Linked DNA regions of Methanolacinia paynteri. Each later gene encodes a partner of the first gene's protein in a complex. Links are inferred from orthologs where the notes say so. Each region holds a gene or a part of one and is shown in the gene's direction. Other genes may lie near its edges. The genes, in order: METPAY_RS02510, rnhB and fen.

Region 1 (10,395 bases):
GTCTGCCTTTGAATCGAAAAGTATGCTTCTCCGGATCTTATCTGACCAGAAATCATAATGTGCAATTCTCCTGAGAGACGCCTCGATTCCCCCGATGATTATCGGGACATCCCTGCATGCGGTCTTAATCTGGTTGCAGTATACCGCCACTGTCCTGTCGGGTCTGATCCTGTATTTCTTTCCTTCCCCTTTTTTGGAAAAATATGGATTTCCGTCTTCACAGAACCGGTCTTCCTTTCGTGGGATCTTTTTTGCGGTATAGTTTATGACCATGGAGTCGGCCTGACCTCCAGAGACGGCGAATGCTATCCTCGGAACGCCCAGTTCAAGAAAACTTTCAGGGTTCTTCCAGTCTGGCTGCGAGAGAATTCCTACTTTGTAGCCTTGTCTCTCTAAAAATCTGCCGAGAATAGCCATTGCAAAAGAGGGATGATCAACGTATGCGTCAGGAGTTACAATGACGATGTCGCACTGCTCGATCCCCTGTTTCTGCATCTCAAGTCTGGAGGTCGGAAGAAACATAATGAAATTGCCTGAACTGCTGTTAGAAGATTGTATTAAAAGAAGAAAAATGTTAAGAAAGGTTAAGTATGGGGGATTATTCAAGGAGAATGTCCAGAGCTTCGTCCTTGTATGATTCCATAACGTACGGTATTCCCGATACTTCCGAGGCTTCGGGTGTCAATGCCATAAGATCGTTTCTGGAAATTGAATTCAGGCTGAAATTGCGGCTTCCTGCCATGATCTGCTGCATGCCGGTTCTGAAGCGCTGAGCATATGTGTATATGCCGACTGCTCCGAGCGGGATCTCGTCGATTCTTCCGTCGTATTTTTCTTTGAGCTCCTGGTAAGATACGAAGATCTCCTCAATCTTTGTGCCGTACTTGGAAACTGTCTTCGGGAGTTCGTCTTTCTCGAGCCATTTCCCGATATTCTTTCCGACCATTCCGGGGATCATGAGTGCACGGCCCATACAGACTGCCTTGAAGTACGGTGCACCCATACAGAGTGCCTTGAAGGCGTTTGCTTCGTCTGCGAATCCGCCGGCGATGGCGAGATCGGGTACGCGGTACCCCTTCTTCTCGAGTTTTGTTGCGAATTCGTATGCAAGTGACTGTAGATAGAATGTCGGAATACCCCATTCGTTCATCATCGGCCACGGGCTCATTCCGGTTCCGCCGGGTGCGCCGTCGATCGTAAGAAGGTCGATCTTTGCTTCCGATGAATAGCGGATCGCCATTGCAAGCTCCTTCATCGAATATGCGCCTGTCTTAAGAGTGACCCTCTTGAAACCGATATCACGGAGACGGTCGACTTCTTCGAGGAATCCTTCCTTTGTTACGAATCCAAGACGGGAATGGCGCTCAAACTCTTTGATTGCCCCGTCTTCAAAGGCCTTCTGGATGTCGTGGCGTGTCGGGTCTGGAAGAACTATATATCCACGCTCTTTGAGTTCAGTCGCTCTTGAGAGTGAGCGAACTTTGATCTCACCGCCGATACATTTTGCTCCCTGTCCCCACTTGAGTTCGAGAGTTTCAAGATTGTGCTTGCTCGAGACATATTCGGCTGTTCCGAGCCTGGTGTCCTCGACGTTCATCTGGACGAGGATCTCTCCGTAACCTTCGTGGAACTTCTTGTAGGTCTCGATTCTCCTGTCCATCTCGGGTGATTCTATGACCTTGCCCTTGTTGTCGCGTTTAAGATCGGGGTCTACACCGCACACGTTTTCACCGCATACAAGTGTAATTCCCGATATTGCGGCGCCTACTGCAAAGTGCTCCCAGTTTATGCGGGCGATATCGGTCGATCCGAGTGCACCGGTAAAGATCGGAACCCTCATCGGTACTTTGATATCCCATCCGTATTCGGTTTCAGTGTTGACATCTTCAAAAACCGCAGTGTCGGGATCTGCACTGACTCCTTCCGGCAGCCCGTTGGCGCCTACTGCATATCCGTGTATGTTAAGATGCGAATAATCGATCGGGTAGTCTTTATCCGCTCCTGCGGTTACTTCGCCGAAGGGTCCCGGGTACAGTACTTCACGTCCCCTGAAAGAGGACAGCCAGATGTCACAGTTGCCTTTGCATCCGTCAACACATCTCGAGCACATGCCTGACATAGGTACGACATTTCTTGAACGGTTCGATGTGTGTACAGCTTCATTTGCATTTGGTGTCTTTAGATTCGCCATAGTTTACCTCTGGATTTTCGTATAGCAGGAATATAACCTCTGAATACAACTAAACCTGCGATAAGTATACCTTAAACTTTCAGGATTTCTAGTTTTCCCTGAAAAAAGCATGTTTTAGCATGCACCATCACTCATGCTTTTCACGAGTGCATACAAACATCTTCTTTCTGACGCTTATAAATTTTTCTATATAGATTATTGTAATGGGGAAATTGCAAAATATCATTCTATAGTTTGTGGGGAAACAAAAAAAATTAGTAGAATTTAATCCCTACATCTTTCATATTGTTGTATTTCGCGATATTGAGTATCAGGGGGGTGATGCTCTCGATGATAGAAGAAGACTCGAGCGGGCCTGCATCATATGCGGTAAGTTCCGATACCTCTTCTACAAGGCCCATAACGATCTGCTTTGATTGAAGGTCATCGCCACATACTGCGACCGAATAATCCAGAACTTCATCGAGTTTCTTCCATTTTTGCGCTGAGATGTTGTTGAAAGCTCCTACGATCTTTGCACTCTCCGGAAGCATTTTTTTAATTGCAAGCGCTGCCGAGCCTTCCTCCGGAGGGTCATAGTAGAAATGATCTGTTTTTCCAATCGGGTTAACCGGAGTTACTACTATCTTGTCTTCAAAACCTGTCAGGGATTTTATCGTTGATTCAAGGTGCCTGTAATTGACGGATATGACGACGATATCGCCCATGTCGACAGCATCCTGGTTGGTTACTCCCTGGCAGTGGGCATTTATGCCCTTTTCCGAAAGGGCTTTGATCATGCATTCACTTGTCTCGCATGCCTTGTCCTTGTCGCGTGAACCGATGTAGATCTCGTGATTCTGTGAAAGGCGATGTGCAAGCCCCTCACCAATGTCGCCCGTACCTCCGATAATGCCAATCTTCATGATAATTCCTGAATATGGTTGTATTTGAGAATATGATAATATTTCTCTATTTAACTGAGAACACTGATTGTTATCGAAGTTTGGCGAAAAAATCCCTGTGATATTTTGAGAAAAAAATTAATTGTCGATTTGTTTAAGAATATTTTCCATTACTTCGTCGACATGCTTCCATGTGACTTTGTTCTGTTCGCTCCCGTCTCTTTTCAGGATGAACGGCTTTCCTTCGTCGCCTGCGATTCTCATATCAGGATCGATCGGAATGCTCCCGAGGTATGGAACGTTGAGCTCTTTTGCAGCTTTTTCTCCGCCGCCTCTTCCGAAGAGATCGATTACATCGCCGCAGTGCGGGCAGACCAGTCCGCTCATATTCTCGATAATTCCAAGAACCTTCAGTCCAAGTTTTTCAATAAACTTAACGGACTTTGAAGAGTCGAGAATTGCAACATCCTGTGGTGTTGTCACGATTACGGCACCTGCAATATTCGGGGCCAGCTGGGCGACCGAAAGTGCTTCATCCCCGGTTCCCGGCGGAAGATCAACTACCAGATAATCAAGTTCTCCCCAGTTGACATCTTCAAGGAACTGCTTTATGGCAGTATTCTTCATAGCGCCCCTCCAGACAACAGGGCTTGATGTATCGGGCAGGAGGAATGCCATCGAAACTACACCCAGCTTTCCTGAGACCTTTACCGGTTCTATGGTCTTTCCGTCATACGATCCGAGCTTCTGGTCCTCGATTCCGAGCATTTTCGGGATGTTGGGGCCATGAATATCCAAATCGGCAAGGCCCGTGTTGTATCCCTTGTTCGAAAGCGCCATTGCAAGATTTGTTGCTACAGTACTCTTTCCGACTCCTCCCTTCCCGCTCAGGACAAGGATAACGTTCTTTACGTTCATCTGGACTTTGGGCTGAATTCCTGAAGCCGCTTTCTGGGGATCATTGCAGTTTGTAGCTGAAGGACATGATGAACACTGCCCGTCGCATGATGATTGTTCTGTCTTCTCTGTCATTATAATTCCACTCCATATATCAGAATAATGAATGTTTTTATTCAGAATCCATAAAGCTATCAATTTTGCCAGATGTTTCAATTGTTTTTGAATCTACGGCAGAATAATATTTTGGATTCTTTCATTCGCATGTCATGCAATTCCTGTTGTTCAAAAGGATCGTAATTAAGGAATTGCACTTTTTATAGTGATGTAATTCAGAATTTCAGAATTGCAGGAATTTTTAATTTAAAGAGGTTCTATTTCGGCTTTCTGGTAATCTGGTTTACTTTCTGGACGCAGCGGCATATATCGCAAATCGTAACTGAACCTTCGCCGGTTATCACTCCGTCGGCCCACGACTCGATAATGTCATCCAGATCCATGCTAATATAGATCTCTCCGGACCCGCGCTTTCTGCTCATGTACTGGGACACTGCTGCCCTCGATATGCCCATCCATTTTGCCACCTTTGCCTGGGATATGCCTTTTTCTTCGACGAGGCGGCAGACAAGTTCTGCACGGAGTTGCGGAAGATAATTTCTAACCACCTCGTCACAGGTCATTATATCACAGAGGGGCAGGTTCATACCGTAGCCACATCCGGAGAATCTCCAAGTTCTGGCACTTCTTTCTTCTGGTAAAGAACCTGCCTTGCGTCACGGAAGTTGAACTTCTCGATGATAAGGCCCTTCTCCTTTAAGCGCTTCAATGCATAGCGTATAGTACGGGGTGCTATGTCGGCTTCGTTCGTCATGTCCTTAAACGTTCGCGGCTTTCCGTCATCAAGCACCCTCATTAGGATCCTTGCGGAGGGCGGAAGCCCAGTCTTGTTCACAGCGTTAACAACTACCATGATACATAGTTAACGCTGTTAACATATATAATTTTCGTAGATCCAAGGGGTTATTAAATTAATCAAATTAACAAATCCAAAAAAATAAACACAATTTTATAATTATTATCTGCCTGTGTAACACTGAATAATTCCTTTATACACCTCTACGGATTTTTTCAGCTCTTCAATAGAAACCGCCTCATTTACACCATGCAGCGTATTGATCTCCCCCGGTCCGTATTCTATGACATTGAATCCGTTTCGCCTCAGGAATCTCGCATCCGTGGCCGCCCATTGTACAAAAGGAGACGGGATATCTTTGTACACCTTTTGGATATTCTGAAGAGCTATTTTGACAATATCGGAATTTTCATCCGTATACGTCGGCCAAGAGAATTCTTTTGCCGTTATCCTGTCATTAGTGCATATAGAACTCAGTTCTTCGAGAAGTTCCTCCGGACTGCATCCCCATGGGATTCTCATTTCAAGTTCGAGACAGCATTTCTGTGCAACGATGTTTATCCTCTCCCCGCCCCTGATAAGTCCGGGGTTGTACGTTACCTTCTTCAAAATGTTTTCAACGGAAGTAATGCCTGTCGCTTTCCCAATAATTTTTCCGGATTCCTTAATAATGCAGTCGAATTCTTCTGAAACAGGATAGGTTCTCCTGTTTATTTCTCTTATGTGGCAGACGAATTCAAGTGCTTTTTCTATCGAACTGACTCCGACTTCCGGATAAAGTGAACCGTGTCCCGGTTCTCCTGTGAACTCGATCCTCATTCTAAGAATTCCTTTCTGCCCTATAGACGGGTGAAGAGACGGAGTACATTCTGCAATGAGACAATCGCAGGGCTGTAAAAGACCTTCCTTGATCAGGTGTCTGGTCCCGGACGGTCCGCCGGACTCTTCGTCGCAGACGAAACAGAGATTGGCAGGGACATCCCGGTTTTCTATCCACTTATCAATAAATGCCGTTATTAGTGCAGCACAACCGCCCTTCATATCCGCAGTGCCGCGGCCGAAGATGTACCCGTCGACGATCTTAGCCGAGAAGGGATCATACTCCCATCCTTCTGGCATGGCAGGAACCACATCGACGTGGCCGAGGAGGAGAAGCGGACGGTTTTGAAGAACTGTCTGGATATTGCTCTTCCCACAGGGAAGATCCGTTCTAAAAAACGGAATATCAAAATTCTCAAAAATGGTTTGTATATAATCGATAACTGCCGATGTATCGCCCGGAGGGTTCTCACTATCAATCCTTACAAGCTCCGAGCATAATTCTACAACATCGGGTCTTTCGTTCATTTTTTAGTCGCCATGAATTCATTGAAGAGTTGATCGAGCGAGGCGCCTTTGTAGATACTCTTGATGAAATCTTTCGAGAAGAACTCCTCGATCCAGACAAGGAACTGGTTTGTGGTTGTGGGCTGGTTGCTGCCCGGATCGATTGAGATCCTGAAACTCCTGTATCCTGCAGGAGTAGAGTTGTCGTAGATCTCTCTCCACAGCGAAGGGAGTGAACTAAACTTTTCAGGATGATTCTCTTTCAGCCAGTTGATAAATTCGGGGAAAAATGCCCGTTCTCCTTTCTTCTCCTCATCGATCCTCCACCTGAGATATTCCATATTCATCTTGTTCCTGACATTGTGGTAATTATATGCCAGGATGCAGACCGAGAAGTCGATATGTGCTATTGCATCGATAAAGTAGAAGTATAAAACCTGGTTGAAATCCCCGACGGATTCCAGGACAAGAGATTTGCTGTATAAAACATCCAGAACATGGTGGTATTCATTCTTTTCAAGAAGCATATCTACCAGTTGGATTACAATTCAAAAATATTTTTGCAAATGAGCATTCTATTTGAAGAAAGGTTCCCTCGCATCGACTGCAGCCCTGAAGAGGTCTTCCATCTCCTTTCCGCGTTTTCCCCTTATGTCGATGTGATTGTCGTTCCTGAGAAGGCACGGTTTCAGGAAACCATCCGATGTAATCCTGAGCCGGTTGCAGTGCCCACAGAATTCGTTGTTATGCATCGGTTTTACAATCTCTATCTCGGCTCCTTCGAGGCAGTATTTCTTCCGGTGATGCATCCTTCTTGTAATTATGGTCCTTGACCTGGTCTCCAGATCCTCCTCCAGCTTATTTATGTCAAATCCCCCGCATTCGCCACTGCTGAAATCCATCAGTTCGATAAACTGCAGTACCAGGTTTTCTTTTGTTTTTGCAAATTCAATAAAATCATCGATCTCGGTGTCATTGATCCCTTTTAGCAGGACTACATTCAGTTTTACAGGGGTAAGACCTTCAGCAATTGCCGCGTCGATACCGGCGAGAACTTTGTCGAGAGAATCGACACCGCTTATCTCTTTATAGCGTTCCCGGCTCAGGCTGTCTATACTGATGTTGACCCTTGACAGGCCGGCCTCTTTTAGGTCATGTGCGCAACCCGCAAGAAGAGTGCCGTTTGTAGTAAGTGAAGACTGCATGCTTTCCGGGATCATGGAGATGATCTCGCAGATATCCTTCCTGAGAAGAGGCTCTCCGCCGGTCAGCTTCACGCTGTTTATATTGAAGAGTTCCGCGACCCTGAAGATCTCGCGAAGATCCTCTATCGGGATCTCCCCGCCAGATTTTTTCTCTCCCTCCCGGTGGCAGTATGAACATTTCAGGTTGCACTTAGGAGTAAGGCTTATCCTGAGGTTGGTAACCGGCCTGTTATAGCGATCAATCAGGTGCTCCATTGTATCCCCTGAAATTTTTTGCAATGATATATGTCTCAGTGCTTCCCCTGCGTGACGCCGTTGTCCTGTAGACCTTCACGGAATAGAAAGATCCCCTGATATCGTTCAGCAGTTCCGGGAACATCTCTCCCTGGAAGGATTTTATGACAAAGTTTCCGCCTTGTTTAAGGACTCTGCGGGCGAACTCAAATGCTTCCTGATTGAGTCCTATAGCTCTTGCCTGATCGTATGATTTGCTTCCGGAAAGTTTGGGAGATGCGTCGCATACCACTACATTAACCTCGTGAATATGCGAGATGATCTTTTCCTGTATCTTTTCAGTTGTGAAATCTCCTGTTATCTGTATTGTATTCTCTATTGGGGCGATTGGATTCAGATCGACGCCTACAATAGCTCCTGAAGTCATATCGCGCAGCACCTGCATCCAGCTTCCGGGTGCAGCACCGAGATCTACGACATTGTCGTCATCCCTGATTATGGCGAACCGCTTCTGGATATCGAGAAGCTTGTATGCGGCCCTTGAACGATAGCCTTCGGATCTGGATTTATTGTAATATTTGTCCTTTCCCCACTGAGATCCCATAATTCTCCTGATTAAAGTATAATTTAAATTTTGTCAGCACTTCATATAAATCATTCAATATGTGCATAGTGAAAGTGCATGGCATATCGCCATACTTTTTTAACGCTTTTTTCATATCGAATCCGATCTTTTACACGAAAACCAATCAAAATATATTTCTCTTCTCTGCCTAATTTAAGAATAATATAATAAATGTACGGATAAACACTATATGTTTAATCTTAACATTCAGGATTACGGGGTAGAATATGTTAAAAGCAGCAATTAACACTGGTATCTTTAAGGAATTAATAGATGTAATGGCCGCAATGGTTACGGAATGCCGCATGCACGTCAGCTCTGAAGGCTTCAAGATGCGTGCCGTAGATACGGCCAACGTTGCAATGGTATCCCTCGAACTCTCATCCAATGCATTTACTTCTTACAATGCAACGGAGAACGAGATCGGGGTTGACATCAACAAGATGAAGAATATCGTCGCAATGATGGAAAGAGATGAGATCCTTTCTCTTGAGCTCCCTGAAGGAGGCCATAAGATGGAGATGTCTTTTTCGGGCTATAAATACTCCATCGCGCTTCTGGATGTGAATACGGTACGCAAGGATCCGAACCCCCCGTCTATAAGCCTTCCGGGAAAGGTCGTAATATCGGGTACAGCGCTTAATAATTCGATCAAAGCAGCCGCACTCGTCTCGGATAAGATCGCATTCGGTATAAATCCCGACAAGGGAGTCTTCTATATGGAGGCAGACGGGGATATGGATCACATCTATTATGAGCTTGCGAAAGAGGATCTCGTCTCGTTTATCCCGGCAGAGGCAAGATCTCTGTTCTCACTGGATTACCTGAAGGACCTTGGAAGGGTTATGGGCAAATCCGATCAGGTCGAGATTCATATCGGTGTGGATCACCCTGTTAAATTCGTATTCAGCATCGCAGACGGAAAAGGGCATGTAGAATATCTTCTTGCACCGCGTATTGAAGCTGACTGAAGATGCCGGTTGAGCTCGACAAGAAAGACCTTGCAAAATATCCTTTTTTAAAAGAAGCCCAGAAACTTGTCGGCGAAAGTGGTTACTCTATCGATTCTCTTATCGGTAAAAAATCCTTCATTGTCAAAAAAGGCGCTGAAAGGGTTGAGAAAGCAATAAAATTCGACTACAACTTCGATGATGTCCGGCTCGATATGGCCGAGTGGGAGATCTTGTCATATGCATTCGCAAGGATCCTGATCTCATGCCTGAGCGAGAGGAATCTTATCGGTCGTTTATGCCGCTATGAATCTGAAAGGGCCTCTTTTTTTCTCCAGGCTGAAGTGCCGGATAAAAAAAATTACATAGCCTCTGTAGTCGGCCTTAATCCTGACGAGAACCAGATCCCTGTCATCGAATATATCGGTCTCTGCACGACCCTGCACGATTCGAAATGGAGGCTGATAAACAGGGATGTCGGCTCAGGTTTTGTAAAGATCGATAAGAGCGAATATGATGAACTGATAAAAGAGAGAATCCGGGCGATGCTCGAGGATCAGCTCCCCCTTAAGGTGGGTGAAGAGATCTGCGGCATGCTCAAATCCCTTACTGACGAACTTTCCGCCGGCTACCAGGAGATGCTCCTGGAACAGTTCGGGGAAGTGGATGAAGACTCCTTCCCTCCGTGCATGAAGGCAATAATAAACGCGGTTACCGAAGGAACGAATATTCCTCACACCGCCCGGTTTTCACTCACGGCATTCATGCATGTAATCGGTATGGACAGCACCCAGATCGTTGAGGTCTATACACGCGCCCCTGATTTCGATGTGGAAAAGACGATGTACCAGGTCGAGCATATCTCGGGCAGCGGGGGAACCGAGTATACTCCCCCGTCGTGTCCGACCATGAAGACATACGGATTATGCGTAAACAGGGATTCTTATTGCAAAAATATCAGCCATCCTTTGTCATATTACAGGGCAAGAAAGAAGGCCCAGAAGAATAATCCTGCAGATAATGAGGAAAAACCTCAGAGCAGTCAAAATAAAGAAGAGAATTCCTGATCTTTTATTGAGCCTTATAGGTATTGCTGATTAAATATCCGCCTGCGCTCATGCATGCCATGAATAATATGAGGGCGAGAAGTGTTGCATATCCTGCCGGCAA
Region 2 (10,494 bases), on another replicon or contig:
CGGTAGATTGTCGTTCCTGTAGATCTTCTGGCCGCTCATGTACATCCTCTCGGCAAGGATGAAATTGCTGTAACCTTCCTTTTTCAGTTCTTCGGCCTTCTGCCGGGGCTTTCTCACCTTAAGCAGGATCCTGCAGTCCGTCTCCGATCCGTCCGAGATCTCGATTCCTCCGTTTATATAGATCCCGGCGGCAGAGGCCAGTGCCGTAATCGAACTTACACCGGGGACCGTTTCGTATTCGATCTCCGGGTATTTTTCGTCAAGGACACTGCAAAGTCTTCCGAAGGTTCCGTAGAAATTCGGGTCCCCGAGTATGCAGAATACCGCAAGGCCGTTCTTTGCCACGGGAGCGATCTTATCCGCATTCTCCTCGATGCATCTTTTGATGTATTCCTGGTCGTCTGTCATGGGAAACGAGAGCACCACCGGGTCCTTCCTGTAAGGGGATATTATCTCCTTTGCGACCTTTCCGGGGACAAAGACCTGGTCCGCTTCCTGTATCAGCCGTACGGCCTTTACAGTAAGAAGTTCGGGATCTCCGGGGCCGATACCTACCGCAACGAGCATCTATGCCACCTCCCCGACAATGATGTATACCGGGTTTATCGGTTTGAACATGATATCGCCCACAAGTTCGTATGACCGGGAAACCTGAACATGCACGACTTCCCTGAAAATTCCAAGCTCTTTCATCTTATTTATGGTCCTTGAAACAGTATCGAGGAGGACTGCGTTTACTACAATTCTTCCGGATACAACAGATTTAAGTTTTTCAAGAATAATCTCGATATTTCCGGACCCCCCGAGAAATGCACAGTCGAGAGCTCCTATATCGTCCAGGGCGGCGGACGCCTCCCCGTGTATAAGGATAATATTCTCCCTTCCTGCCTTTTCGATCTCCGATTTTGCGTAATCTACAGCTTCGGCTCTTCTGTCTATTGCATAAACGGTGCTGCACTTTTTCGATGCTTCAATAGATATCTTCGCAGTGCCGCATCCGATATCGGCCATAACATCTCCGTCTTCAATATTGAGCTTTTGGAGAGAAACTGCCATTATTTCGTCCTGGGTCGGTCCGCCTTTGAGTCCCATTGATAATATATTATCGGCCTGAATGGGTTAAATTGTTGGCTTTCGTGTGAAGACCCCGGTGACGTGATATAATTACTTTTTGCAATTCTAACAATTGGTAAAGGTTAAAGGCATTATCTGATGTATAATATAAGAATGATCGTAATTCGTAGGGAGATTTGCGGATACTGCGGAGCCTGTGTTTCAGTCTGTCCTGAAGCTGCGCTGGAACTTGTAGATGCATATCTTGAAATCGATACGGAAAAATGCAAAAACTGCAGGATCTGCGTAAGGGTCTGCCCTCTTGGTGCACTGGGGGTTTCGGATGAAGAGTGAATATGATATCCTGGTGATTGGCGGGGGACCCGGCGGTGCGCTCGCTGCAAAAACCGCAGTCGAATCCGGACTTACCGCCTGTATTATCGAAAAAAGACCGGCAATCGGTGCACCTGTCAGGTGTGCGGAGGGTATCGGGGAGGATTTGATCTCGGAATTTTTCGATGAGGTAGATCCCAAATGGATCTCGGCAAAGATCGAGCGGGCCAAGATCATCGCTCCCGATGGATCTTCATTCTACCTTGACCCTGCAATGGCAGGCAATGAAGTGGGATATGTCCTTGATCGCAAATTTTTCGATCGCGATCTCGTCTGGCAGGCTGTCGATGCGGGTGCCGAATGCTATGTAAGGGCCCGTGCTGTGGATGCGATTGTCGAGGACGGCTATGTTAAGGGCGCTGTCATCGAATACGGGGGAGAAAGATACGAAGTTCGTGCGAAGGTCGTAATTGCGGCCGACGGCGTGGAATCGAAGTTCTCAAGGTACTGCGGGATCGATACGACCGTTCCGCTGAGAGAGCTTGAGACCTGTGCCCAGTATCTCATGACCAATATCGACATCGAGCCCGGCGTAACTGTCTTCTACGTCGGAAGAGATGTGGCTCCCGAGGGCTACATCTGGATATTTCCGAAGGGCGAGAGATCTGCGAATGTCGGCATAGGCATCTCGGGGACCCAGTCCAAGGATGGGAAGAGGGCGAAGGACTACCTCGACAAATATGTAGCGGAGAACTTCCCCGAAGGAAAAGTCATCGAGCTGATAATAGGCGGTGTCTCTGTCTGCGAACCCCTTGAGTGTACTGTTGCAAACGGACTTGTGGTCGTCGGGGATGCGGCAAGGCTCAGCGATCCCATAACAGGCGGCGGCATATACAACGCAATGTATTCGGGTAAACTTGCAGCAGAGGTTGCGGCGGAATGCATTGAGAACAATGACTGGAGCAGGGATGCCCTTATGGAATATGACGAAATCTGGCGTGAATCAAGGATGGGCAAGGCTCTCCAGCGCAATTACCAGATTAAGGAGATCTTTGTAAAACTTGACGATGAGCAGCTCAATGCAATCCTGAATTCGGTCAACAATCTCGCGATGAAGGAGTTTTCGACACTCACCCTGATCAAGGAACTGATGAGGCTCAATCCCAAGGTGCTCAAGGATCTTAAAGGGCTTAAGAAATATTTTGAATAAAAACCTGAAACATATTTTTCTATTCTGTAATTATCGGGCACGGCAGCGATCTCAATTGATAAAAATTAGGACGTAACCGGATGTATATTTTAATAAATGATCGTTATTCGCAGGGAGATTTGCGGAGACTGTGGGATTTATATAAAGGTCTGTCCTCCCTGTGCGTTGGGTGTGTCGAATGAAGAATGAATATGATGTCCTTGTAATAGGCGGGGGGCCCGGCGGTGCACTTGCGGCAAAGGTCGCTGCAGGCTCGGGGCTTTCGGTCTGTATAGTAGAAAAGAGGCCGGCAATAGGTACTCCCGTGAGGTGTGCGGAAGGTATCGAGGCGAGTGTGCTCCCGGAATTTTTCAATGAAATGGACCCCAAATGGATCTCTGCAAAGATCAGGCGGGCGAAGATCGTAGCTCCAGACGGTTCTTCATTCTACCTCCGTCCGGCCGTGTCGGGCGATGAGGTCGGATATATCCTCGATCGCAAGTTCTTCGATCGCGATTTAGTCCGGCAGGCTGTCGATGCGGGAGCAGAATGCTACATAAAGGCCCGTGCTGTGAACGCCATCGTAGAAGACGGATATTTGAAGGGTGCGGTCCTCGAATATGGGGGAGAGAGATCCGAAGTTCGTGCAAAGGTTGTCATTGCTGCCGACGGCGTTGAATCCAAGTTCTCCAGGTACTGCGGGATTGATTCTACGGTCCCTCTAAACGGAATTAAGACCTGCGCACAGTACCTTATGACCGATATCGATATCGAACCCGGGGTGATTGTTTTCTCTGTAGGGAGAGATGCGGCGCCGGAGGGCTATGCCTGGATATTCCCGAAGGGCGAAAGATCTGCAAATGTAGGTGTTTGTATCCCGGGGAACCGATCCGGTGACGGGAAGAGGGCGAGAGATTACCTCGACAAATATGTAGCAGAGCACTTCCCTGAAGGAAAGGCCCTCGAGTTGATGACCGGGGGTATCCCGGTATGCGAACCCCTTGAGTGCACTGTTGCAAACGGGCTTATAGTCGTCGGGGATGCGGCAAGGCTGAGTTATCCCTTCAGTGGCGGGGGCATATACAATGCGATGTATTCGGGGAAGCTTGCAGGGGAAATCGCCGTGGAATGTATCGCAAAGAATGACTGGAGCAGGAGTGCTCTCATGAAATATGATAAAACCTGGCGTGAATCAAAGCTTGGCGGCGTCATCAGGCATAGCTACCAGATTAAGGAGATCTTTGTAAAACTTGACGACAACCAGCTAAATGCAATCCTGAATTCCATCAGCAATATTATAGTGAAGGAGCTCTCGACGTTTTCACTGGTTAGAGAACTGGTGAAACTTGATCCGGGGATCTTCAGTCCTAAGATCCTAAAAGATCTTGCCTGGCTGAAAAACAATGCTCTTAATTTATAGATAGAATTGACGGAATCCCTGAAAATTTTTTTGTTTGATATCTTATTGGTATTATTTCGAGGCTTTCAGCTGCTTGTTGAGGATCTTCATGCATTTTTCTTCTGAGTCTTTCTTGGTGAACACGATAATCGTGTCTTCCGGCTGAATGGTAATCGTGCCGCTCGGAATAATCAGGCCCTTCCCGTCCCTTTTTATCGCGATAAAGACGAAATCCTTGACCTCGAGCTCTTTTATTTCGTGATCGACGAACGGTGCGTTCCTTTCGACGGTAATCTCGAATATCGTTCCGCCGGGTATTGACGCGAGCTGCTGCATGTCAGGGTTTTCCGACCAGTAGTAGAGCCTGTTTGCGACAAGTTCGTCGGGGTTTTCGCTGATTATAACGCCGACTTCCTTGAACAACTCCGAGTGCTCGATCTCGTTTACGATGGAGATCAGGCTCTTTACATTGAATCTCTTGGCCAGCCAGCATGTCATGAGATTTACGGCATCGTCGCTGGTGGTGGTTACGACCGCATCGGCACGGTCGATTCCCGCATCTTCCAGGATTGCCCTGTTCGTTGAATTACCTGTAATTGCCAGGACATCGTAATGCTCGAGAATTTCGTTGCATCTCTCCTCGTCTTTATCGATTACGACGACGCTGTCGCCGTGCTCGGCTGCTGTTGCGACAAGGTTTTTCCCGATTCCGCCAAGGCCGATAATTATGATATACATCTCAATTCACATATTCTCCGTGACCATAGATATAATCTATGAAATCAAATATTACTATTTAAGTGATTTGTGGGATAGATGAAGCCGGAAAAGGTTCGGTATTGGGTCCGATGGTAATCGGCGGAGTTGCAGGAAAAGATCTCTCAGAGTTCGTGAAGAAGGGTTTTGCCGATTCGAAGACTCTCTCCCCCCGGCGGCGCGAGCAGTTTTACGAAGAGATTGTTGCGGAGTTTAAAACAACGACGGTCGTTCTGTCTGCGGCGATGATAGACGAACTCCGTTCTTCCATGACAATGAACGAGATTGTGGCCAGATCGCATGCACGTGCGATTACGGATCTCATGCCCGATACGGCATATGTCGACGCCTGCGATGTAAACGAGGTGAGGTACGCGGAGACGATCTCGGGCTTCCTGAAGAACGACATTACCATAGTGTCGAAGCATAAGGCGGACGATCTCTATGCAGTCGTGAGTGCGGCCAGCATAGTTGCCAAGGTTACCCGTGACAGGATGATCGAAGATCTGAAATCCCAATGGGGTAATATCGGCAGCGGCTACCCGTCCGATCCCGATACCATTGCCTTCCTTAAGCGTTATATCGAAGAAAGAGAGGAGCCCCCGTCAATAGCACGAATGAGCTGGAAGACGATTTCGAATATGATGGCTAAAAAAAACCAGAAGAAATTGTTTGAGTTCTGATTTCGGATGAATTATTTACAGTACATTTAGCGAGCTTGCCGAGTTTCGCCGCTCGGGGGACACTCGTCTGTCCCCTGAGTGGCTATCGCCATTGAGAGGCCCCGAGGTCGGGGCCGATCCGCGGGCCGCCCGGCAGGCCCGCGGCGAGGGGTTGCCAACGCTGTGTTTCAGGATATTTGTTCGGGATACTGCAACTTTATAGATCATTATAATAAAAACGTTTATGAAACAAAGGTTTCATGGACTGTTTCATGTAAATCACAACGTGATTTTCATGTAAATCAACAAAAATCACTGATGAGTATAGAATGTCCGAAGATTTGAGTAGTAAAGGACCGGTGAAGAAGATCGTCTGGGAAAAACAGATCCCATTGTTTTCAAACACTGTAGTCCTAAAACAGCTCGCAATGGTTATCATTATTCCGGCATTTTTTTTAATGATCTTCCTGATTGTCCTCGACACGGATATGATCGTGGAGGCATTTATGGTATTCGTTCTCCTGCTTGGAATATTTGCAGTACTTTCCGTTGTTGCGATGGGGATGATCCATGCTGCAACAAGGGGCGGCCTGTCTGCGACCTTCAGCCTTGACGATAAAGGAATGTACTATGATGCCTGCAAAAACTCCAGGGCTCTTAATAAGATTACGATGACGGGCGGAATCCTGGCGGGCTCCCCGGCGCTTCTCGGCGGGAGCATGATCAATATTTCAAGGGAATCGGAATCGATGGCATGGGGCGACGTTAAAAAGATCACAGCCTACGATTCCCAGAAGACGATAGTCGCGTACAGAAAGTCCCTGATAAGCCCGGTAGGTCTCTTCTGCACCGATGAAAATTATGAAGAAGTGCTGGATTTCATCAGATCGCGTCTTCCGGAGGGCATTGCCCTGAAAAGGGCGTGAACATTAAAATCGAGGCTTCGTAAAAATATATTTTATTCAAAGTTTCAGTAAAGTTGCCTCAGTTACTGGTTTAATTAAATCATAATTATTTCTCTCAATTTCAGTTGGTATTTTGTTTGGTAATGGGAAATGGCTATTGCTATCATATTCTGTACAGCAGTAAAATCGTTTTTCGTCTAATACATAATTATGAAAATTTGTCAGAATGTAGTCAAAACCGTCTGTAGCAAAATATGAACAAAAGTCAGGAAAACCTATCAATAATAAGCAAGGGTAGCCAGAATTTTCATTTATTTCTTTTAATCTGTTGATGTCTTTCTGGGTAAATACTTTTTCTTTTATAGCTGCAAACATTCTAACTTGTGGTAACCAAAACTGAGTGTACAATTTGTTGACTACGTTTTCATCCCTTTCAGATATGTATTCATATGTTATTCCTGCAGTTTTAAAATAAACTGCCCAACGTGCTTCTATTTCACTATTGAAACTATGATTATCATATTCGATCATAAAATCTAATTATCTTGGGAGAGCATAAAGCTAACATTCAGCAACAAAAAACACAACAAAATGATCTTTTTCACAATCCTATGTTTTAGATTTCCATGATTAGATCAAAGAAAGATAAAATGTAGCTTTTGAATAATAACCAGTCTATACATGACAAAATAGGGATAATTTTTTAACTATCTCTTTGAATATTTGCCGGGTGTATCTTTTAGCTAAACTATTTCAGAATATAATTAAAACATAGATGGGAAGATGAGCGACCTGATAACACTTAACTGGATATTCATAATTTTATTCATTGTGGCGCTGTATCTTGCAGTGATCTCATATATCAAATCAAATAACTTGTGGGAGAAGCATATCACTTTCTTCGGGCCTTTTCTCGCGTTGAAGACCGATAATGTCCGTTTTTTGGACTGGTTCAGGAACTATTCCGGTTTCTTCAGGATATACGGAACGATTGGTGCTGTTGTTGTTGCGGTGGTCTCCGTATTCTTCTCGGTACTGATGATCTTTTCATTCCTGTTCTACCTGAGGGAGACTCCTCCCAACACCGAGATATTCCATGCCACAAATCTTCTCGCGATCCCGGGAGTAAACGACTTCATCCCCTTAACCTTCGCTGTTATATTCGGGCTTGTCTTTGCAATGGCGATCCACGAACTCGGCCACGGCATCCTTGCCCGTGTCGAGGATATGAGGGTGAAGAGCACAGGACTGCTCTTCTTCATCATTCCGATAGGGGCGTTTGTCGAACCGGACGAGGAGGATGTCGAGAAAGCGAGGGGAATGCCGAAGATACGAATGTATGGGGCAGGTATCACCAATAATCTCGTAGTATCTCTTATATGCCTCGTCCTGCTTGCAGGTCTTGTAGGTATGCTTACTCCTTCGGATTCGGCATACATATACGGCGTTCATACCGGGTATCCGGCATATAACGCATCTATTCCTCCCGATTCGCTGATCCTTGCGATCGACGGTGAGACCGTCTCCAGCTACATGGATGTAAGCAGGGTCCTGAACGGTACGAGTCCGGGCGATACGATCTCCATGACGGTCCTGAATTCAGGGGAAGAGTCGTTATACAATATTACTCTCTCAGAATGGCCCGAGGGTTCGGGTGCAAAAGATTCGGGATTCATGGGAATCTCGTATTATAACAACCAGGTAATCACCGATACCTTCGGTACATATACCCTCAGTCCACTCGGGCCGATGTTCCTGAGCTACATCCCGATCAACGTATTCATGGGCGACGATACCTCGGGTCTTGGTTTCCTCCTGATAGACAGGCCGTACCAGGTTGCATGGAACGAGCCTTTCCCCGGCTACTTCCAGGTAATACAGGTTGTATTCTGGCTGTTCTGGTGGAATTTCGTTCTCGGAACATTCAACGCCCTTCCGCTCGTCCCACTCGACGGCGGTTATATTCTTCGCGAGGCTGCCGACAGGTTTGCGGAGAGGATCGGAAGGCCGTCTCTCGGAAAGGTCATCTCGGGTGCTGTAATATTTATCGTGCTCTTCGCACTGATCGGAACGATATTCATCGGTGTCCTGGCGGATGCAGGGATCTCGTTTACGGGATGATTTGAAAAGATCCTTTTTTTCAATATTTTCATTCGATCCGATTAAGGATGATAAAAAATCTGAAGATATTTTGGCCTTGTCTTTTGTGCCGTATTTTTAGCAAACCTGTGAATGCCGATTCACTCTTCGGGCACCGAGGAAGGAACGGAGAAGTGGATCTGTTCGATGAGCCACCTGTCGGAGATCTTTCGCAGGGCCATCGTCGACCTGCCGTCGATCGTATGCGTCTCCGATCCCGGGATAGTGAAATCGACCGAGTTCAGGGTCATGACCCAAGCCACCGGGCCTTCGCCGTCGATCTGGATTCCGGTGAACTTCATTGCATTGACAGCCGCCTGGCTCATATCGCGTTTGAACTGCCGGGCAAGAGCTTCGTGGCCGATGAAGTCCTCGTCCGCCCCGCTGCCGAACCCGCGGACTTCAGGGGAAAAAACTGCCATAACTCCTTCGATGTCATTTTCCTGGAAAGCCGTGGAATAGGTGTCCATTACAGCATGAATTTCCGCGTTCTGTTTTTCAGTTAAGCTCATGACAGGTGGTTATGTGGATTGGTTGTATTTGGTTTTTTTCTTCTGTCTATCTTTTGCCCTGTGATAAAACCCGTGAAGAGAAACCAAAAGAAATCCTGTCAATCGGTGATATTTTCAGATCTAAACGTGTTATAGGCAATTAATGAATTGTCTCTGATATTAAAAGCCGGAATTCCCTGGTTTATTAAACGGATGGAAAAGAACATGTTTTCAATAATTGAAGTAATGTAATCTTTTTTAAATTCATCATGGCTATATCCGTCAACTTTTTTTGATAAATACTTGTAATAATGATCCAGCAACGGCAATGCATCCTTTTTATCGGGAGCGATATGATATGCCACAAGCATTGCAAGATCATCTGTACAAAGACCCATTCTTACAGCTTCAAAATCTATAAATTTTACAGACTGATCTACCGGTGATATGAAAGTGTTGCCGGGATGCAGATCGCCGTGGATAATTGTTACATTTTTACCCGAATGGAATCTTTCACTTATGACATTTGGATAATTATCCCTGAGATAAGAAATTGCATCATCAAAGCATTGTAAATCGGAGGGATTTATCCGATCCTTATATTTAGCTTTATATTGAAGGTAGTTTTTTTCCAAACCCCTCAGATGCACATGAAAATTTTCCAGATGCCAGGGAAGCCCGATCTTCCTGAAGGCATCTTCATTCTCCCAAAATTCTGCATGGAATCGTGCAGCCGCTCCAAGACAGGAAATGTAATTTGATCTTACGAATTTGCCGTTTTTCGTCTCTTCATCAAACGCAGATCCCTGAATAAATCCGGTATTCAGGTCTTCTGTCAGCATGACACCCCTGTCCGGATCTAAATGATATATCCGTGGTATCGGCAGGTTAGATCTTCGTCGCAGCAGATCTGTTTTCCTGATTTCCTCTTTAGTAATGAGAAGTGCTTTTTCGATGAGATAATATGCTTTGCCGTCTGAAGTGACGGTTATCGGGGTATTAAGCGACCTGCCGGTCTTTCTTGGTTTTAAACGCTCAATCCTGGCATTATCAGAGTTAAATGAAGGATCTGCCTTTGAAAGGATTTCGGTTATTTCATCATTATGCAAACCAGCATTGTTTCTTTCCATGTTCATAGCCCAAATTTTATTATCTTTATGTTATTTGTTCAGATTTTATTTCAAATTCATTTATCCATTTGAAACAGGAAGATCAATAGATTTTATGGGATTTGGATCACTATTCCGTAATAAACTCCATCCGGGTATAGAGAATCCCGGATATTGCCATCTCTACCAGGCCGGGATTTTCATTTTTTTCTTGGAAAAAAGATGGATTTGAATATTTTTTCAAGGCCATTGCCATTCTGTTATGGAGGCAATAATTTGAAGAGTTTCGTTATTGGACAAATCTTCCAGCGTTTCAAGATTACCATTCTCATCACGGACAGCCCTTAAATTCTGTCCGTCGCTGTCCGCAGGATTATAGAATGTAGTAACACCTTCATCATACAACAGATGAACGGGCTTTTGCCGGTAAGTCCATGTTTTGGTTGCTTCGTCATAGG
Region 3 (10,375 bases), on another replicon or contig:
GGTTACGTGAGATTCGCCATAACCCGTGACACAAACAGAATAAGCGAGGCCCTGGAAAGAATGAGGAGGATTGACTTTTGAAGCTGCCTGATCACTTAAGCATAAGAAACGGACACCTGTATATTGGACAACACGATACTGTGGACCTTGCCGAACAGTACGGCACTCCCTGTTATGTATCGGATGAAGAGCGTATTAGACAGAATTTTCTCCGCTACAACAGTGCATTGAGAGAGTATTACAACGATGTCCAGCTTCTCTATGCAGCAAAGGCGAACGGAAATCTCTCCGTCATGAGGGTTCTCGCGAAGATGGGTGCAGGTGCGGATGTATTTTCATCCGGAGAGCTGCACCTTGCACTCCTTGCGGGGATGCCCCCTGAAAAACTCCTCTTCAACGGGAGTTCGAAGACAACAGAGGATCTTGAACTTGCCGTGGACAAAGGCGTTCGTGTGTCGCTCGACTCTTTCGATGAACTGAGGCAGCTCTCGGAGGTTGCAAAGAGAAAAGGAAAGGAGGTCGAAGTTTCGTTCAGGATCAATCCCGCACTCGAGGTTCCGACCCATCCCAAGATCGCAACCGGCCTTGCGACGAGCAAATTCGGGATTCCTGCAGGCCAGATCCTTGACGCATACAAGGCGGCCATGGAAGCCGATAACGTGACGCCTGTCGGAATGCACTGCCATATCGGTTCTCAGATCCTTGATGTGGCGCCGTTCGGAAAGGCCGCCGAGGTTATGGTCGATCTTGCGGGAAAGATAACAGATCTCGGTGTTCGTCTTGCATTCATAGACATAGGCGGCGGGCTCGGCATTCCTTATAACCGGGAGACCGACAAGATGCCCACGCCTGAAGAATATGCAAAGGCAGTGATGCCTGTATTCCTCAAAGGAATTGAAAAGCTCGGGATTAAGGCCCAGCTATGGGTGGAGCCGGGCAGGTACCTTGTCGGTGATTCCACGATACTTCTTACGAAGGTTAACTCCGTCAAAAAGGCGCACAAGAACTTTGTCAATGTTGATGCCGGATTCAATCTCCTTATCAGGCCTGCAATGTACGATGCATATCATGAAGTCGTTGTTGCAAACAGGGCTGATGAGGCTCCTGTCGAGACGTATACGGTTACAGGCCCCATATGCGAGACCGGAGACATTCTTGCAGCGGACAGGAAGCTTCCTGTGGTAGCTGACAGCGATATCATGGCAGTCCTTGATGCCGGTGCTTACGGCTATTCGATGGCTTCGCAGTATAACAGCCGTCCCAGGTGCATGGAGGTTATGGTGAAGGGAGAAAAGTCGGCACCCATGCGCAGGAGAGAGAGCATAATCGATATCATCAATACGATGCAGAAGCTCCCCTGGCACGAAGAGTAGGGGTTACAGGGGTTAAAGTCAGGTGAGAATCCATTACGCCCTGATGGATGACCTCTGCTCGTGGGAAGAGTTCGAAAGGCTTGTCGAAGACAGGGTGGGGGTCTCCGCCGATGAAAAGGAGGAAAGGTCTGCCGCAAGAGATGTGGTATCGGACGCCGGGAGGCTCCATACGCACCTGTCGGCACTAAAGGCAGGCCCGTCCCTGGTCTCTTTTTTTTGTCGTGTAATTGAAGTTAAGAAAGCTGAAAGGTTCGAACGTCAGGAAGGCGGTTACGGCTTCGTATCCAGGGTCTTGTGCGGGGATGAGACCGGTGAAGTCGTGCTTACTCTCTGGGACGAAAAGGCATTTGCGGCCGGGGAGATCTCCGAAGGTGAGATCCTTGAGGTGGTGGGCAGGTTCAGGAGGAAAGGTGCCGTCGATGTCGCCGATCTCAGGAAACCCGAGAACCCTCCTGAGATTACGCTTCGAAAGAACGGTATGAAGACCTTCAGTCCTGTATCTCTTGATTGCGTTATTCTCGTCTTTGCCGGAGAGGGAGTTTTTCAGGCTCCGGGCGGGAAGGAGTCGCGTTATATACGCCTCATAACCGGTGACCGTTCGGGGGAGGCTGAGATTATGTTCTGGAATAACGAATCGGCAAAAACGTTTAATTGTGGCGATTTTGTCCGGATATCAGGCATATACGAGAGGCCCTCTTCAGGTCCGAAGAAAAGTTACACTGCCGATGAAAAATCCCTGATAGCACCTGTTCCTGTGGAAGAAGGGAAGATTGTTCATGAGTTTTCATCGCGGATTTCCGGGATCCGTGAAGACTGGTGGGGATCGATCCAGGTCTGTATCGATGATCCGGGGAGGGTGCGTGATTTCGTTACCAGAAAGGGTGCTGCATCTCATGTCAGGAACCTGCAGGTATATGATGAGAGCGGGGCAGGGGCTTTGGTCATCTGGGGAGAACAGGCGTGTCTGCCTTTTGTGAAAGGCGACAAAATCGAGATCTTCTTCGCGGAGGCAAGGGAAGGATCGAAAAGACCCGGGTTCAATGAAATCCCGTCATTGCCGGAGATCCATGCCGGTTACAGCTCTTTTGTATCTCTTAAGGAGAACGGTGGGGAACAGGTCTGCATTAGGGGAATCATTACTCCGCGAGGCGGTGGCTGCTACAGCATTGACAGCAGAGATTGCTGTTACCTGTTAAAAGAACTGAAAAACGGGATGCTTCCATGCTCCGAAGTTCTTGTATGGGGCATCTTATATGATTCAGGAAGAGTTGAGGTGAGCCGGTTCGAGATCTGCGGAGAAGATATCGATCTGATGAAGTCAGGGCTTGATGAAGTGAAAAAGCGATGCGGGTGCTGAGCCGGCGATTACTTTCGCACCGCATGGCGTGCTATCTTTATTATCAATCTGGCTATTGATTAGTATGAAAAGTTGCCTGGAGCTTCTTCTACAGGCACATTTTAAGAAAGTTCGAGAGGTATAAAAAATGACAGAACTTGAGATTGAAGATCTGCCCGGTGTCGGGCCTACAACTGCAGACAAACTCCGTGAAGCCGGTTACAGCACCATTGAGGGTATAGCAACCGCCTCATTTGCCGACCTCGCCGAGGCCGCTGAGATCGGTGAATCGACGGCAAAAAAGATGATTCGCGAGGCCAGGAAGATGGCCGATATCGGAGGGTTCCGGAAGGGTACCGATGTCCTTGAAGAGAGAAAGAAAGTCCGTAAACTGACTACTTTCGTTCCCGAGTTTGACGCACTTATGGGCGGAGGGCTCGAGACCATGTCGATAATTGAATTCTACGGTGAGTTCGGTTCAGGTAAAAGCCAGATCGCGCACCAGATGGCTGTAAACGCCCAGCTCCCCGAGGATGTCGGCGGGCTCAATGGATCGGTCATATACATAGATACGGAGAATACATTCCGTCCCGAGAGGATACGCCAGATGGTCGAAGGGCTTGATCTCGAAGATGTTCCCTCGCCCGAGGAGTTCCTCGAGCATATCCACGTGGCCGAGGCATTTACATCGGATCACCAGATGCTCCTTTTGGACAATGTCCGTGAACTTGCCGCAGAATTAAAAGAGACCGATAAACCCTTAAAACTCATTGTGGTCGACTCTCTCATGGCCCATTTCCGTGCAGAGTATGCCGGACGAGGAACCCTGTCCCTAAGGCAGCAAAAGCTCAACAAGCACATGTATGATCTCGCAAAGCTTGCGAAAGAGTTCAATGCAGTCGTAATTGTCACAAACCAGGTTCAGTCGAATCCTGCTGTGTTTTTCGGAGACCCGACGAAACCGACCGGGGGAAACATCGTTGGTCATGCCTCCAAGTTCAGGGTATACCTCCGCAAGAGCAAAGGCGGGAAACGTGTTGCAAAACTTGTCGACAGCCCCGACCAGCCTGAAGGCGAGGCCGCTTTCTCGGTCGAGATGGCAGGTCTTAAACCTGTATGATTGATAATATCATATAGATGAACAATAAATCCTCTTTTCATCCCCGTGCAGTTATAACCGATATCGACGGGACAATAACAAATAAAGAGCGCCGCCTGAACCTGGATTCGGTCTCTGTAATCAGGACCCTTGTGGATAACGGAATACCCGTTGTTCTTGCAAGCGGAAATACCGAATGCTCGCTCACATTTCTCTGTAAGATGATCGGAACTGACGGCACGATTATCGCCGAGAACGGTGGCCTTTACAAGATCACATATGCAGGGGAGAGAAAGATCTGTTCGGACAGGGCCGCGTGTCTTGAGGCTTATGAGAAGGTCCGCGAATATTACGATGAAAAAGGAATAGAACTTCAGCTCTACAGCCCTGAATATCGTTTTGCAGACGTTGCATTTGCGAGAACAGTAGACCCGGCCGAGGTTCGCGAGATTGTGTCGGGAATGCCTGTAAAGATCCTTGATTCCGGTTTTGCAATACATATCCAGTCCGGGGATATCAACAAAGGAACCACCCTGGCACTTGTGGCGGAAGAGATGGGCATACCATTATCGGATTTTGTTGCAGTAGGAGATTCGGACAATGACAGGGAGATGATTAAGGCCGCAGGGCTTGGTATTGCGGTTGCAGGTGGTCAGAGCGGAGCAGTCGAGGCAGCAGACTCTGTCAGCATGAAAAAATATGGGGACGGGTTTTCGGAAAAAATCAGGGAAATCTTCAGTTCATTCTTTTGACAGGTACCTGTCAACGACTATGTAGTCTTTTATATCCCTTACAGCTTCGAAAGGAATAAAAAGGCGCTCTCCGTCAACTTTGTAACCGCCCGTGTCAAAGCCCTGCTCGGGCCTGACTACAAGGCTGTCGACATTTCCTGTGTCAAGATCGATCATAATGTTCCTGATTGTCCCAATAACCATCCCGTCTGTACTCATAACCTGCTTTTTTGAAAGATTTCGGGAAAATACATTCTTCATGTTAAAAAAAATAGTGCAATAATACTATTTAAATTATCTTAAAGAAATTCAGTATGAATTATTTTTTAGCCGTTTCAGCACTTTTACCGGTTTAAAGATTTCCATCCTGTCTATGGGGACGGGAAAACTTTAAGGATGTCTGACTGCGTAAGTATTCCGATCGGCTTTTTTCCGTCTACGATTACTATCCTTCCGATTTCCTGCTCTTTGAATCTTCCTATGACCTCGAAAAGGTTGATATTCGGGGGAGCGATCACGACATCCTCCGTCATGATTTTATCCATCGTCGTGTCCATGTCCTTCCCCTCATCGAGTTTATGTGCAATGTCTGAAAGCGTCACTATCCCCACAAGCATATCCTTGTCCATTACCGGTGCCCCGTGTATGTGGTGCCTGCTGAAAAGCGATATTGCATCTTTTATAGTGTCGTTGATGTCCAGTTTCTGGACAGGGCTGCTCATGTAGTGGCTGATCTGCTTCTTGGGGAGGGAGATCATCTCAGATATGGATATCAGGAGCGACCTGTTCACCTCGTCCTTGCCATAGACCTCTCCCTTTACAAGGAGCTTGTTTACAGGTGTAGGCCCAAGGGTGATCTCGTCGCCGATATTGAAGCCCTTGACACTGCCTATGATTCTCACAACGGCGTGGCATAGGTCCGGGTGGCACAACGTCGTGAAGTCAAGTTCCGCGACATTTACACTTTTGAGATATTCCCCGTTGACCTGCAGGGGCACATCGCTTCCCTTTTCATAATCCAGAAGGTTTAATTCGTTATAAGCCGACGAAGAGGGAGTGTAACCCCCTTTCGGTCCCGGAACACCCTCGACAAGGCCCAGCGCCTTCAGCGCCTGCATCTGGTTTCGTACTGTTCCCGGGTTCCTTTTTAATAGTTCGGCGATCTCTTCACCTTTTATTGCCACAGACTTCCTGTGGTAAAGCGTGATTAAAGTGATAAGGATATCCTTCTGGATAAGGGACAACTCCATAATAAATTAATCATATAGGTTTACATAAATAGATTCGGGTTATTATCAGTGGAATTCGAAAAGATACCAACAATCCCCACGGCCGAGGAGATACTTGACAGGTCGCTGGGGCGGGCTTCAGCCATAAAAAAGGAAAAAAGGAATAAAGACCGCGCGAACGAGGAGTTCATACGTTCGGTATACAGTTCGGTCTATGACAAACTTACAGATACAGTTTCAAAATTTCCAAGTTTCGACCAGATATCCCCGTTTTATATGGATATCATAAATATCCTGCTCAGTGTAGACAATATCAAAAAGTCCCTGGGGGCGATACAGTGGGCCGCATCCCAGTCACGCGAAATAGGGAGAATGTATGCACGGGAGATGCGTAATGCGGAGAATCCTGTCGAACTCAGGAAGAAGGCGACGGCAAGAATTGCGTCCGTTCTTTACCAGGTGGACAGCGATCTGAAGTACCTGAACGAAACACGAAACATTCTCCGGAAACTTCCCGATATTCGCGAGGAGGAGTTCACCGTGGTGGTCGCAGGTTACCCCAACGTAGGCAAGTCCTCGTTTATTGCCCTTGTGTCATCGGCAAAACCGCAGATCGCCGGATACGCCTTTACGACGAAGAGCATCATGGTAGGGCACCACCCTGTAGGAAGGGAGAGAATCCAGATCGTGGATACTCCCGGCCTCCTGGACAGGCCCCATGAAAAGAGAAACGATGTCGAGAACCAGGCGATGACAGCTATTAAAAATGTCTCGGACCTGATACTGTTTATTGTCGACGCGAGCGAGACATGCGGTTATTCTGTCGGGGATCAGTTAGGTCTTCTCGAAAATGTCAAAAAAATTGTGGGAGAGACTCCCGTAGTAGTCGTCATAAACAAATGCGATGTCCGGAGGATGGACGGGTATCCGAATATGTCGACAAATACAAGAGAAGGGGTATCGGATATTATGAAGATAATTCTTAAAGAAAGGGAATCCAGCCCCAAGTCCCGGCGAGAGTGCACCCTATAAGGAATCCGATAATCGCACCGCCGTTGAGTGTCGGAAGTCCTGCCTGCGGTCTTCCCTTGACCACATACCATAACAGGACACAGAGACCGGCAAGAGATCCTATCATTGCAGCGATCGTCGGGAGGATCGATATCGGATTGTCGGGAGTGCTGATGAAAACATAAGAAGATACAACAATTATCGTTGGCATGATGAGATCTCCCATGCCCATGATAAAGGCCCCTCTCTCTTCTTTTCCCTCTCCGATGTTCAGATCGTCCTTAATGTAGGAATAATTTCGTGATTTGGGAATTACCACGAGTATAGGCGATTTTGTATTTATCACCCCTTCCGCGAGCGAAATCATGTGTTTCGTCTTGTACACCGATATCGCATCGTAAGCGGCAAGGATTACAAGCAGCACGATCGCAGGGAAGACCTCGAGCGAGATGCCGAAGATGGATGCCGTACCTGCACAGATCAGGATTCCGAGAATATCGATGACATACCACTCGGGATATTTATAGAGAAGTGCCATCGATCCAGCAGATAGAAGCAGTACAAAAACCGCAGCGAGGAGCTCCGATTCAGTGAGCAGCAGTGCAATTGCACTGTAGATATACAAAAATACGAGGAATATGGATACCCCGATGATGTACCCGAGAATGCGTTTAAACCCGTGCCTGATCAGCAGGAGCATTATCGCAGTGAAGACGAGAAGTATTATTATAAAATATAGTATATTCTCGACAGCCCCCGGGTCCTCAAAGGCAGCATATCCCGCTTCGTTTATTGTCGGTGTGATGAGCAGTGCACCCAGCTGTACTGCTATCATCATGACAAACATTGCAAACAGAGGCAGATTTTCTTTAACGTTCATATTTTAAAACCCCCTAACCCCTTGTTTAGGGAAAAACGGTGATATTGTTTCTCCTAAGAAGTTATCGTTTTCATAAATATCGACAGTTAGATTAATTAATTCTCTGTAATCATTTAAGAACATGGATGAAAGAGAAAGAACGAAGGATGTGATTCTTGCAGTCATCCTTGTCATATCTACACTTGTAATGGTGATCAGGTTATGGCAGGACTGGATCGTTGCAGTATCGACAGGTCTTATGATGATCTCTCTTGCAGGTCTGATACTGTCCCTCGGCAGGAGACTCGAGAGCTTTGAAAAAGCCGTGTCTACAAGAGAAATGACAATGAGAATGAACTTTGAGGAGATCTCAAAAAGTATTGACGAGAAGTGCGACAGGATGGTAGGGGATGTAGAAGCGACTGTCAGTTCACTTTCCCGCCGGGTATATCGTTAAATATCCCGAATTCTTTTTTGGTGAATAATTAATGGGCGTAGCAATAAGGGATCTGATCTCCGACTATAAAACTCCCGTAGACTGGGCCGACCTCCTGGGAACCGCGGCAGTCGACGGAAATAATGCACTGTACCAGTTTCTGACAACAATAAGACAGCCCGACGGGACTCCGCTCATGGACAGGGAAGGACGGGTAACTTCGCACCTGTCCGGGATTTTTTTCCGAATAACCACCTTCCTTGAGAACAATATAAAACCGGTTTTCATCTTTGACGGTGCACCTCCAGAGTTTAAATCGGAGACGCTCGAACAGCGCAGGGAGAGAAAAGCGGTGGCCGAAACAGCCTACAGGCAGGCTGTCGCGGTAGGGGATACAGCATCCGCCTTCCGTCATGCAAGGGCTGCGACAAAAGTCGACGAGACAATAATTGCAGGGACGAAGGAACTTTTGGGATATATGGGAATTCCCTGTATAGACGCCATGAGCGAGGGGGAGGCACAGGCGGCGTACATGGCCATGAACGGAGATGTAAGGTACTCTATATCCCAGGACTACGATTCTCTCCTCTTCGGGGCCCCGAGGCTTGTCAGGAACCTGACCGTAAGCCGGAAGAGAAAGGTCAGAGGTAGGGTGATCACAGTCAATCCCGAAGAGATCCTGCTCTCCGATCTGCTTGACGGGAAGGGAATCACACGTGAGGATTTAATCGAGATCGGAATACTTGTGGGCACTGACTTCAACAGCGGTGTGAAAGGTGTCGGTGCAAAGACCGCCTTAAAGATTGTAAAATCCGGGAAATTCTACGAGACCTTCGAAGAGAACGATCCGGAATTCGATCCCGCCCCCGTGAAAGAATTCTTCTTAAACCCTCCCGTGTCAAAGGATTATTCCCTCTCATGGTCCCACGTGGACCGCGAGGGAGTCGTTTCGTACCTCTGCGGCAGGCATGATTTCTCTGAAGATCGGGTCAACTCCGTTCTTGAAAGGATCGGGGTGAAATCCGGGCAAAAAACTCTTGACAGCTGGTTTTAACCGGCGACAAATTCTATTCTCCGATTGGTTGAATAAGATTCAGGTTGAATACTGTTTATGCAGCAGAGGCAGATCACCTACTCGCGCAATGTATTTTTACCCCTGACCAATGTGTGCAGGAACAGGTGCGGCTACTGCATCTTCAGGACTCCTGTGGGGCCGGACTGTGTCATGCCCCGCAATGAGGCGGAAGGCATAATCAGGGCCGGTGCCGCTGCGGGATGTACAGAGGCCCTTTTTACTTTCGGTGAAAAACCTGAAGAGGAAGACGGTTTTTCCGGGTACATCGAAAAAACCGGATATTCTACAATTCTAGATTACTGCTACGACATGTGTGAGTTTTCCATATCCTCCGGGATGCTGCCGCACACCAATGCGGGAATTCTCGATTACAATGAGCTTGATGTGCTTAAGGAGGTCAACGCGAGCATGGGCCTCATGCTCGAGACGACCGCGGAGATCCCCGCCCACAGGAATTCTCCCGGTAAAAAGCCGGAGGTGAGGGTCGGGATGATGGAGGATGCGGGAAAGCTTCGGATACCGTTTACGACAGGAATTCTCGTAGGAATTGGGGAGACCACTGCGGATCGCGAGGAGTCATTCGAGGTAATCCGGGATCTCCATAAGCGTTACGGACATATCCAGGAGGTCATCGTCCAGAACTTCTGCCCGAAGGACGGAACGGATATGAAGGACTATCCCACTGTGGGAAGAGAGGAATTCTGTTCGGCGATATCCTCCGCACGGGAGATCCTGCCTGCAGATATATCGGTTCAGATCCCCCCGAACCTTGCCGATGCGCAGTATTTCATCGGGTGCGGTGTCAACGATCTCGGCGGCGTTTCTCCGGTCACGATAGATTACGTGAATCCCGAGCACCCGTGGCCCGCAATCGACGAACTGAAGGCTACAGTCGGGGATCACCTGCTGAAAGAGAGGCTCTGCATATACCAGATGTACATCGATAAGGGCTGGTTTCCGGAGAGGCTTAAGTGCCTTATTGAAAAACTTAATGATGATATCGGAAAGAGAAATGAGCAACAATAATTCAAGGGCATAACTAACATGGCGAAAAAAGAACTGCTTTATGAAGGAAAAGCAAAATCCGTCTACGGGACCGACAATCCGAACGAGCTGATTGCCGTATTCAGGGACGACATCACCGCATTCAACGGTGAAAAGAAGGACCAGTTTTCGGGTAAGGGAGTCTATAATGCAACCGTTTCGGCATTCTTCTTCAGCATGCT

The links.
Region 2: the proteins of METPAY_RS02510 (region 1) and rnhB are in contact, whole or in part, in a crystal structure (PDB 3P83), measured with the Archaeoglobus fulgidus proteins. The link is inferred for Methanolacinia paynteri from one-to-one orthologs. Residues at the interface, in WP_010877842.1 of Archaeoglobus fulgidus: Val39, Ala42, Asn43, Val44, Ala45, Met46, Leu125, Asp168, Ser194, Asn218, Tyr219, Pro220, Ile237, Leu238, Ala239, Pro240, Arg241, Ile242, Glu243, Ser244; in WP_010878125.1 of Archaeoglobus fulgidus: Ala74, Ile178, Ala179, Ile183, Arg190, Ser195, Asn196, Leu197, Arg198, Gln199, Lys200, Thr201, Leu202, Asp203, Phe205.
Region 3: the proteins of METPAY_RS02510 (region 1) and fen are in contact, whole or in part, in a crystal structure (PDB 1RXZ), measured with the Archaeoglobus fulgidus proteins. The link is inferred for Methanolacinia paynteri from one-to-one orthologs. Residues at the interface, in WP_010877842.1 of Archaeoglobus fulgidus: Asn43, Val44, Ala45, Met46, Pro120, Arg121, Pro123, Leu125, Gln151, Met192, Ser194, Asn218, Tyr219, Pro220, Ile237, Leu238, Ala239, Pro240, Arg241, Ile242, Glu243, Ser244; in WP_010877775.1 of Archaeoglobus fulgidus: Lys326, Ser327, Thr328, Gln329, Ala330, Thr331, Leu332, Glu333, Arg334, Trp335, Phe336.

Annotation. Positions count from the first base shown.
Region 1 is NZ_KN360926.1:11,610-22,004, forward strand. The notes cover bases 7,559-10,374. They hold METPAY_RS02510 (DNA polymerase sliding clamp), read left to right. Parts: upstream 7,559-8,502; coding sequence 8,503-9,246; downstream 9,247-10,374. Other genes in these bases: moaA (GTP 3',8-cyclase MoaA), read right to left, coding at 7,559-7,671; METPAY_RS02505 (RlmE family RNA methyltransferase), read right to left, coding at 7,655-8,254; METPAY_RS02515 (DNA primase large subunit PriL), read left to right, coding at 9,249-10,292; METPAY_RS14560 (hypothetical protein), read right to left, coding at 10,297-10,374. Also shown: METPAY_RS02460 (YgiQ family radical SAM protein), read right to left, coding at 1-522; METPAY_RS02465 (FMN-binding glutamate synthase family protein), read right to left, coding at 599-2,191; npdG (NADPH-dependent F420 reductase), read right to left, coding at 2,446-3,096; METPAY_RS02475 (Mrp/NBP35 family ATP-binding protein), read right to left, coding at 3,214-4,107; METPAY_RS02480 (transcriptional regulator), read right to left, coding at 4,347-4,676; METPAY_RS02485 (MarR family transcriptional regulator), read right to left, coding at 4,673-4,942; METPAY_RS02490 (ArgE/DapE family deacylase), read right to left, coding at 5,048-6,232; METPAY_RS02495 (hypothetical protein), read right to left, coding at 6,229-6,738; more of moaA, read right to left, coding at 6,787-7,558; more of METPAY_RS14560, read right to left, coding at 10,375-10,395.
Region 2 is NZ_KN360931.1:150,206-160,699, forward strand. The notes cover bases 3,679-6,593. They hold rnhB (ribonuclease HII), read left to right. Parts: upstream 3,679-4,774; coding sequence 4,775-5,413; downstream 5,414-6,593. Other genes in these bases: METPAY_RS07750 (NAD(P)/FAD-dependent oxidoreductase), read left to right, coding at 3,679-3,995; METPAY_RS07755 (potassium channel family protein), read right to left, coding at 4,047-4,712; METPAY_RS07765 (hypothetical protein), read left to right, coding at 5,722-6,318; METPAY_RS07770 (hypothetical protein), read right to left, coding at 6,355-6,593. In the rest of the region: METPAY_RS07730 (cobalt-factor II C(20)-methyltransferase), read right to left, coding at 1-567; precorrin-6Y C5,15-methyltransferase (decarboxylating) subunit CbiT, read right to left, coding at 568-1,116; METPAY_RS07740 (4Fe-4S binding protein), read left to right, coding at 1,228-1,407; METPAY_RS07745 (NAD(P)/FAD-dependent oxidoreductase), read left to right, coding at 1,397-2,596; more of METPAY_RS07750, read left to right, coding at 2,775-3,678; more of METPAY_RS07770, read right to left, coding at 6,594-6,828; METPAY_RS07775 (site-2 protease family protein), read left to right, coding at 7,081-8,418; METPAY_RS07780 (nuclear transport factor 2 family protein), read right to left, coding at 8,538-8,948; METPAY_RS07785 (phosphotransferase family protein), read right to left, coding at 9,047-10,063; METPAY_RS14225 (M56 family metallopeptidase), read right to left, coding at 10,277-10,494. UniProt on the Methanocaldococcus jannaschii protein: Endonuclease that specifically degrades the RNA of RNA-DNA hybrids.
Region 3 is NZ_KN360934.1:127,402-137,776, forward strand. What follows is about bases 7,332-10,127. They hold fen (flap endonuclease-1), read left to right. Parts: upstream 7,332-8,126; coding sequence 8,127-9,128; downstream 9,129-10,127. Other genes in these bases: METPAY_RS09145 (presenilin family intramembrane aspartyl protease PSH), read right to left, coding at 7,332-7,659; METPAY_RS09150 (hypothetical protein), read left to right, coding at 7,781-8,095; cofG (7,8-didemethyl-8-hydroxy-5-deazariboflavin synthase subunit CofG), read left to right, coding at 9,186-10,127. Also shown: METPAY_RS09105 (LL-diaminopimelate aminotransferase), read left to right, coding at 1-81; lysA (diaminopimelate decarboxylase), read left to right, coding at 78-1,373; METPAY_RS09115 (hypothetical protein), read left to right, coding at 1,396-2,730; DNA repair and recombination protein RadA, read left to right, coding at 2,858-3,829; METPAY_RS09125 (phosphoglycolate phosphatase), read left to right, coding at 3,847-4,560; METPAY_RS09130 (PRC-barrel domain-containing protein), read right to left, coding at 4,549-4,800; METPAY_RS09135 (CBS domain-containing protein), read right to left, coding at 4,911-5,789; METPAY_RS09140 (NOG1 family protein), read left to right, coding at 5,838-6,800; more of METPAY_RS09145, read right to left, coding at 6,751-7,331; more of cofG, read left to right, coding at 10,128-10,175; purC (phosphoribosylaminoimidazolesuccinocarboxamide synthase), read left to right, coding at 10,194-10,375. UniProt on the Methanocaldococcus jannaschii protein: Structure-specific nuclease with 5'-flap endonuclease and 5'-3' exonuclease activities involved in DNA replication and repair.